DNA from 2 places in the Arthrobacter sp. StoSoilB19 genome. Region 2 is predicted to be linked to the other one. Evidence: riboswitches for the same ligand, from Rfam matches in the RefSeq annotation. Region 2 holds a riboswitch; the other holds the start of a gene.
The links. Region 2 has a riboswitch for thiamine pyrophosphate ahead of thiD (bifunctional hydroxymethylpyrimidine kinase/phosphomethylpyrimidine kinase). Riboswitches for the same ligand answer to the same signal wherever they lie in the genome.

Region 1: it holds a riboswitch for thiamine pyrophosphate, as region 2 does, so the genes downstream of both, thiO (glycine oxidase ThiO) here and thiD (bifunctional hydroxymethylpyrimidine kinase/phosphomethylpyrimidine kinase) in region 2, are expected to answer to the same signal.

Annotation. Positions count from the first base shown of each region.
Region 1 is NZ_AP024650.1:2,902,084-2,906,289, reverse strand. Features, by position in the region: gene LDO86_RS13310 (RNB domain-containing ribonuclease) at 1-1,305, opposite strand, end outside; gene thiE (thiamine phosphate synthase) at 1,342-2,076, opposite strand; TPP riboswitch at 2,104-2,223, shown strand; gene thiO (glycine oxidase ThiO) at 2,216-3,517, shown strand; gene thiS (sulfur carrier protein ThiS) at 3,514-3,750, shown strand; gene LDO86_RS13290 (thiazole synthase) at 3,755-4,206, shown strand, end outside.
Region 2 is NZ_AP024650.1:2,474,339-2,478,544, reverse strand. Features, by position in the region: gene LDO86_RS11370 (ribonuclease E/G) at 1-2,265, shown strand, start outside; TPP riboswitch at 2,414-2,511, shown strand; gene thiD (bifunctional hydroxymethylpyrimidine kinase/phosphomethylpyrimidine kinase) at 2,519-4,039, shown strand.

The DNA.
Region 1 (4,206 bases), 430 kb from region 2:
CCCGTTTCCGTTTTGCGGCCGGGAGCCGGAAATCACGATCGCATCGAACTCCTGCCCGATGTGGTTCAGCAGCAGCGCGGCCTCAACGGTGTCCAGGGCCAGTCGTTCCATCCTGGACGCGAGCTGGTCCGATCCGGCCATGATGCCCGGCAGGAGCGGCAGGGCTTCCCGCGCCCAGTCCGGAACATCCCCGCCATTGCTGAGGGCCTCGCAGATCACCAGCACAAAGCGGTCCACCAGGCGGCGGAGCGGCGCGGTGGTGTGGGCATAGGCCGCGCCGATGGCAGACTGCACGCCGTCCTCGGGGACCGTTCCGTCAAAGGCGGTATAGGAGGCGCCCCGGAACAGCATGCCGGCGGAATGCATGATGGCCAGCTGGCGGGGATCGGTGGGATCCAGGGAACGCAGGTATTCGCCGTAGCTGACTTCACCGTCCCAGGGCCTGCCCAGCACCTCGGTCTGCAGCCGGAAATGCTTCAGCGACCGTTCGTCCGGGGCGGGCATGGTGCGCAGGATTCCCACCTTGCCCTCCAGCATGAGCTGCGCGGCGGCCATCCCGGTCATCAGGGAAATCTGCGCGTTCCAGTCCTCCACGGGAAGCTGCGGTACGGCAGCAATGCGGTAGCCGCCGTCGGGCAGCTGGACAATTTCCTGCTCGGGCATGTTGAGGCTGGCCCCGCCGCGTTCCCGCTCCAGGGCCACCCGCTTCAGGCCCACCTCGCGGAGGAGCCGCAGCACCGGCGAGGCCGTCCCGGCGTCGAGGTCTTCCTGCGCACCCTTGTAGCTGAGCTTGTCGCGGCTGCGGACCCGCGCCCGCCTGACGCCCACCGACACAACCGTTGCGTCGCCGTCGAGCGTGAAGTCCCATACGAAAGCCGAACAATCCTGGCCCGGCAGCAGGCTTCCTGCCCCCTCGCTGATCACTTCCGGGTGCAGCGGAATCCGGCCGTCCGGAGCGTAGAACGTCTGGCCGCGGCGCCGGGTCTCGGCGTCCAGGGGACCTCCCGGCGCAACAAACGCCGGCACATCGGCGATCGCGTACATTACCCGGTAGCCGTTCCCGTCCGGTTCGATGAACACCGCCTGGTCCAGGTCCGTGGAGGAGGCCGGATCGATGGTCACGAACTGGACGGCGGTCAGGTCATAGGACGGAAGCCTCAGCGCTGCCACCGCGGCCCGGGCATCCGCCACTGCCTCAGCCGGGTACGGTCCCGGCAGTTCAAGTTCGGTGCGCAGCAGGCCCAACGCCTCTTCCAGGGCGTTCCTGTGGTCATGGACGTTTGGAGCCAGCCGATGATGTGACACAAAAGTCAGCGTAGCTCCAAGTCCGCCGATATGGCATCAGGCGGCGGCGGCGTCCAATGCGTCGAGGAGGGAGGCGGCAGCGGCGGCGGGATCGGAGGCCTCGGTGATGGCGCGCACCACCACGATCCTGCGCGCACCGGCTTCCGCCACCTGGTGGACGTTTCCGTGGTCAATGCCGCCAATGGCGAACCAGGGCACGGGGTCCGCCGCCTGCCGTGAGGCCTCGGCGGCATACTTCACCAGGTCAGTGCCCACGGCGGACCTGCCGGGTTTGGTGGGGGTTGCCCAGACCGGACCCACGCAGAAGTAGTCCAGCCCGGCTGGTCCGGCAGTTGCTGCCAGGGCGGCGTCCACCTGCCCGGTGGTGTGGCTGGAGAGCCCGATGGCGGCGTTGCCGTTGACCAGCGTGCGCGCCGCCGCCAGCGGCAGGTCCTTCTGGCCGATGTGGAACACCGGTGCCCCGGAGAGGACGGCGATGTCCGCACGGTCATTGACCGCCCACAGCTTTCCGTGCCGTACCGCGGATTCCTTCAGCACCGCCAGGAGGTCCAGTTCCTCGGCCGCCTCGATGGTCTTGTCGCGCAGCTGGATGATGTCCACGCCACCGGCGAACGCGGCGTCAACGAAATCCGCGAAGTCGCCGCGGTCCCGGCGCGCATCGGTGCAGAGGTACAGGCGGGCTGCCTTCAGGGCGTCGTTGTCCCGTGAATTGACGACTTCGGTGGCTGGAGCGTGGTGGCCGGCGGGAAAGGATGGGGTGGACACATTCATGCGTGCAAGCCTAGTTCCTCTAAACTGGGCTGGTACTGCGGGAGCCCGCGGCGGCTGTCACAAAGCGCCGGGCTGAGAGGGCGTCAGAGCCGACCGCTTGACCTGATCCGGTTAATGCCGGCGTAGGGAAGGAACCCACATGCGTACCCCCTTCACCCATCACCCCGGGTCCGCCCGCAGCTCCATTCCCTCCACCCTCCGGGCCGACGTTGCCGTCATCGGCGGGGGAGTGGTGGGGCACGGCATTGCCTGGGAGGCGCAGCGTTCCGGGCGCTCGGTGGTCCTCATTGATGACGCGCCCGGTACCGGCGCCAGCTGGGCGGCGGCCGGCATGCTGGCTCCCGTCAGCGAACTGCATTACCAGGAGGAAGAGCTCCTGGAACTGATGCTTGACGCATCATCGCGCTGGCCCGGGTTCGCCGCCGGGCTGGGCAGGGCAACGGGCGCGGATTCCGGATACCTGACGACGCCGACCCTCGCCGTGGGTGCCGACGCGGCCGACCGCCGGGCGCTGATGGACCTGCGCACAGTCCAGCAGGCCAACGGGCTGGCGGTGGAACCCCTGACCGTGCGGGAGGCCCGGAAGCGTGAGCCGCTGCTCAGCCCGGCCATTGCGTGCGCACTTGATACCCCGGCGGACCACCAGGTGGATCCCCGGCGCCTGGTGGCCGCCTTGCGGCTGGCCCTGGCCGGCGCGGCGCAGGAGCAGCCCCAGCTGGCGGTTGCCGGGGCAGTGGAAGGTTTTGCCGTGCCGGAGCGGGCAGCCGGGCTGCTGTGGGAGGGCGGAACGGTTTCCGGGGTCCGCCTGGCCGGCGGCGGCACGGTGCTGGCAACGGAGACCGTGGTGGCCAATGGCCTGCAGGCGGGGGCGCTTGACGGCCTGCCGGACGGCCTTGAGCTGCCGCTGCGGCCCGTGCACGGGGATATCCTGCGCCTTGCCGTTCCCCGCCACCTTCAGCCCTTGGTGACGTCAACGGTGCGCGGCCTGGTCCACGGCATCCCCGTGTACATCGTTCCCAGGCAGGACGGGACCGTGGTGATCGGAGCTACGCAGCGGGAGGACGCCCGCTCCGATGCCGTGAGTGCCGGCGGCGTCTACCAGCTGCTGCGGGATGCGCAGGCTCTGGTGCCCGCCGTCGCTGAACTCGAACTCCTGGAATGCACCGCCCGCGCCCGCCCCGGTACCCCTGACAACGCGCCGCTCCTGGGCCGGGTGCCGGCCGCTCCGGGCGCCGGGGGAGGACAGGCCGGGCACGTCCCCGGACTCATCATCGCCACCGGGTTCTTCCGGCACGGAGTCCTGCTCACTCCCGCCGCGGCGGCCATCTGCAGGGAACTGCTGGACGGCAGGGCCGATCCCCGCTGGGGTCCCTTCAGCCCGGACCGGTTTTCCAGGCCGGCAACGGCAGCAACAAGCCCCCACATCAAGGAGACTGCGTGAACATCACCCTTAACGGAAACCCGCACACGGTGGCCGACGGAGCTTCGATCACCACGCTGGTCAGCGAGGTCACCGGACGCCCGCTGGCGGACAACGGACAGGCGACCGACGGCGGGAAACTCGGCGTCGCCGTCGCGCACAATGCCCAGGTGGTGCCGCGCAGCCAATGGTTCGCCACCGCGCTCGCCGACGGCGACGACATCGAACTTGTTACAGCAGTACAGGGAGGCTGACGCCATGACCGAAACCAGCACCATCAACCCTGCAGGAAACGCCGGTGCCGGCGACGCCCTGGTGATCGACGGCGTCGCGCTGGGTTCCAGGCTCATCATGGGCACCGGGGGAGCGCCCAGCCTCGATGGCCTGGGCGCGGCGCTCCTTGCCTCCGGCACCGCACTGACCACCGTGGCCATGCGGCGCTACTCCACGGCTGAAACCGGCTCGCTGTTCCAGCTGCTGGTGGATCATGGAATCCGGGTCCTGCCCAATACGGCCGGCTGCTTCACGGCCAGGGACGCGGTCCTTACCGCGGAACTGGCCCGGGAGGCCCTGGAAACAGACTGGGTGAAACTGGAGGTCATCGCCGATGAACAAACCCTCCTGCCGGACGCCGTGGAACTGGTCGAGGCCACCGAGCAGCTGGTCAACCGCGGCTTCAAGGTCTTCGCCTACACCAACGACGATCCTGT
Region 2 (4,206 bases):
AAGCAGCGCCGCCGCGAATCCCGCGACACCGGCCGCCGCCGCACCGTCATCACCGAGGCCGAGTTCCTGGCCCGCCGCGAATCCGTGGACCGGCAGATGATCGTCCGCCAGCGCGACGACAGAATCCAGATCGCCGTCCTTGAAGACGGTGTCCTGGCCGAGCATTTCGTGTCCAAGACCCAGCAGGACTCGCTCATTGGCAACGTCTACCTGGGCAAGGTCCAGAACGTGCTGCCGTCAATGGAAGCTGCGTTCGTGGACATCGGGCGTGGCCGCAACGCCGTGCTGTACGCCGGTGAGGTCAACTGGGAAGCCGTCAACCTCGAAGGCAAGCAGCGCCGCATCGAGAACGCGCTCAAATCCGGCGACACCGTCCTGGTCCAGGTGACCAAGGATCCCGTCGGCCACAAGGGTGCCCGGCTGACCAGCCAGATCTCCCTTCCCGGCCGCTACCTGGTCTACGTGCCCGGCGGCTCCATGACCGGCATCTCCCGCAAGCTGCCCGACGTCGAACGCAACCGCCTCAAGCGCATCCTCAAGGACCGCCTGCCCGAGCACGCCGGCGTCATCGTCCGGACCGCCGCGGAAGGTGCCTCGGAAGAGGAACTGACGCACGACATCAACCGCCTGCGCGCCCAGTGGGAAGGCATCGAAAGCCAGTCCCAGTCCACCAAGATCCTGGCCCCGGAGCTGCTGTACGGCGAACCGGACCTGACCATCAAGGTGGTCCGGGACGTCTTCAACGAGGACTTCTCCAAACTGATCGTCTCCGGTGAGGAGGCCTGGGACACCATCGAGGCCTACGTCACGTACGTGGCGCCGGACCTGGTGGGCCGCCTCGAGAAGTGGACCAAGGACCAGGACATCTTCTCCGCCTGGCGCATCGACGAGCAGATCCACAAGGCCCTTGAGCGGAAGGTGTTCCTGCCCTCCGGCGGCTCCCTGGTCATCGACCGCACCGAGGCCATGACCGTGGTGGACGTCAACACCGGCAAGTTCACCGGCAGCGGCGGCAACCTCGAGGAGACCGTCACCAAGAACAACCTGGAAGCTGCCGAGGAAGTGGTGCGCCAGCTGCGGCTGCGCGACATCGGCGGCATCATCGTGATCGACTTCATCGACATGGTGCTCGAATCCAACCGCGACCTGGTCCTGCGCCGCCTGGTGGAATGCCTGGGCCGCGACCGGACCAAGCACCAGGTTGCCGAGGTCACGTCGCTGGGCCTGGTCCAGATGACCCGCAAGCGCATGGGGACGGGCCTGCTGGAAGTCTTCGGCGAGCAGTGTGAGGCCTGCGCCGGCCGGGGCGTAGTGACGCACGACGATCCCGTGGAGCACCGCCGCGCCAACATTGTGGCGGCCGAGCACCACGTCCAGCGCGCCGACAGCCGCCCCGAAGCCCGCGGGGAAGCCCACCGCCCCGAAGGGCAGCGGGCCGATGGCGGCCAGCCCGGAGTCCGTCCCGAGCGCAAACGGCGGCGGGGACGCGGCGGCCAGCAGCCCGAGGCTGCCCCGGCGCCTGCTGTCCACGTCCACACCGTCCTGCCGGACCCCACAGACGCAGAGCGGCACGCCAAGGCAGAGGCCACCCGGCTTGCCCTGGCGAACATCGCGGCTGCCGCCCATGCGGCCCACCTGCATGACGATGAGGTGGCAGCCACCCGGCAGGCACCGTCCGCCGAGCCGGCGCAGGTCCCTGTTGAAGAGAAGCACGACGCCGATGGCCCGGCACGCCCCGCAGCTGTCCTGACCTTCGGCGGCGAGGAAGTCCCGCTTCCCTTCGTGGAGCACGCTGAGGACCAGCATCCCAGGCCCGCCCTCACGCTGGACCGGCTCGCGGAAGCCTTCGCCCACCTCGGCCAGCCGGCTTCCCCCGTGGAGAACGCGCCCGCCAAGGCCGCAGGCACGGTGAAGCCGGCCGAACAGTCAGCGCCCAAACAGTCGGTGCCCGAACAGCAGCCCGGCGGGGGAGCGGAGGCGCGTGCCGCCGTGGAAGCTCCGGCGGAAAAGGACTACTCCGACCACACGCTGGAGCAGTCCCGGCAACGCAGGCCGCGGCGCCACCGCGCTGCCAGCCGGGCCCAAGGTGCCGCAAATGAAACCGCTGTCCAGCACCACGAGAACGTCCAGGCGACAGGCGCGGGGCACTCGCACGCAGCCAAGGTTCCGGACACCGCCAACGCACAGCCCGCTGCGGCGGAGCCCGGCAAGCCGGCAGGGGAACCGATCATCCTCGGCGTCGGCGTCCCCGCCTCGGAGCTCTAAGCCAAGGCGCAGTTAACGCGCCACCCAGGAAGTCCCCGTCGTGCGGACTGTCCCCCATGAATCCAGGGGGAACAGTCCACGGGCGGGGACTTCCTGCATGCGCGGGTGCTGTCACCTTTCCGCCGGGTACGCTCCAGCGGCTACTCTGGAACCCGACACGGGGTGCCGCGCAGAAGGCCGGCTGAGATCCACACCCGTTGAACCTGTCCGGCTAGTACCGGCGAAGGGATGTCTGTTGTCTTCGACCCTCTCCATGCCCCTGCCCACAGCGTCCGGCGTGGCCCCCGCGCTGCCTGGGGGCCGCGATGTCCCGCGCGTCCTCTCCATTGCAGGCTCCGACCCGTCCGGCGGGGCCGGGATCCAGGCGGACCTCAAAAGCATTGCCGCCCATGGCGGATACGGCATGGCCGCGATCACGGCACTCACGGCGCAAAACACCCGGGGCGTGCAGTCCGTCCACGTCCCGCCGGCCGGCTTCCTGGCCCAGCAGCTGGACGCGGTCAGTGACGACATCAGCATCGACGCCGTCAAGATCGGCATGCTGGGCGACGAGTCGGTGATCCGCACTGTCCGCCAGTGGCTCGAAAAGGCCCGTCCCGCCGTCGTGGTCCTGGACCCCGTCATGGTGGCCACCAGCGGCGACAGGCTGCTGAAGGAATCCGCCGAAGCCGCGCTCCGGGAACTGCTGCCCCTTGCCCACCTCATCACCCCCAACCTTCCCGAGCTCGCGCTGCTGCTGGGCATGGAGCCGGCGAAGGACTGGGACACCGCGCTGGACCAGGGCAGGCGCCTGGCGGAAGCCACCGGAGCCACCGTGCTGGTCAAGGGTGGCCACCTTTCAGGCCTCGACTGCCCGGATGCGCTGGTGAACACTTCGGGCCTCCTGGGGCCGGACGTGGTGGAAGTGCAGGGGAAGCGGGTTTCCACGCGGAACAGCCACGGGACGGGCTGTTCCCTGTCCTCTGCCATGGCAACAGTCCAGGCCCGTTTGGGCAATTGGGAGGCATCACTGCGAACGGTCAAGCCCTGGCTGGCCGGCGCACTTGAGAACTCCGGCCAATTGGAGGTGGGCCAGGGGAACGGCCCCGTACACCACTTCCACCACGTGCGGCCGGTCCTGGAGGAGGGCGGCTTCGCGGCCCGGTTGTGGTCGGAAGCCCAACAGGACCTGGCGGACATCTACGCACTGGACTTCATCCACGGCCTGGCGTCAGGAGACCTTCCGGAGAAGGATTTTGCCTACTACCTGGCGCAGGATGCCCTCTACCTGAACGGCTACTCCAGGGTGCTGGCACGGGCCAGCGCGCTGGCCCCCTCGGAGGCCGAGCAGCTTTTCTGGGCCGGATCCGCGCAGCAGTGCCTTGAGGTGGAATCGGAACTCCACCGCTCGTGGCTCAGCACCCGCCCGGCCCCGAAGGGCCTGGGCCCGGTCACCAAGTCATACGTGGACCACCTCACGGCAGCGTCGGCGTCGGGCAGCTATGCCGTCCTCGCCGCCGCCGTGCTTCCCTGCTTCTGGCTCTACGCCGAAGTCGGCGGGAAGCTCCACGCCCGGTTCCTGGCCTCGGGCGAACCGGACGGCCATGCCTACGCGGCCTGGCTCCGGACGTACGCCGACGAGGGCTTCGCCGAAGCCACCCGCAAAGCCATCGCCATCGTGGATGCAGCCGGACGGACCGCGCCGGACCATGAGAGGGCGGCGATGGTGACGGCGTTCAAGCAGTCCTGCCGCCTGGAAGTGGAGTTCTTCGACGCGCCGAGGCTGCATTCCTGACCCCCGCGGGCCGGGCCCGGCTATGATGGTGGAGCACGGTTGCGGCGGTTCCTGCCGGGCTGTGGTTACTACCACAGCCGGCCCGCCTGAACCAGCCTCATTTGCGGCCGAAGATGGATTTAGCGTATTCTTGATCTTCGGTGCTTACGCCAACACTTGGGTTACGA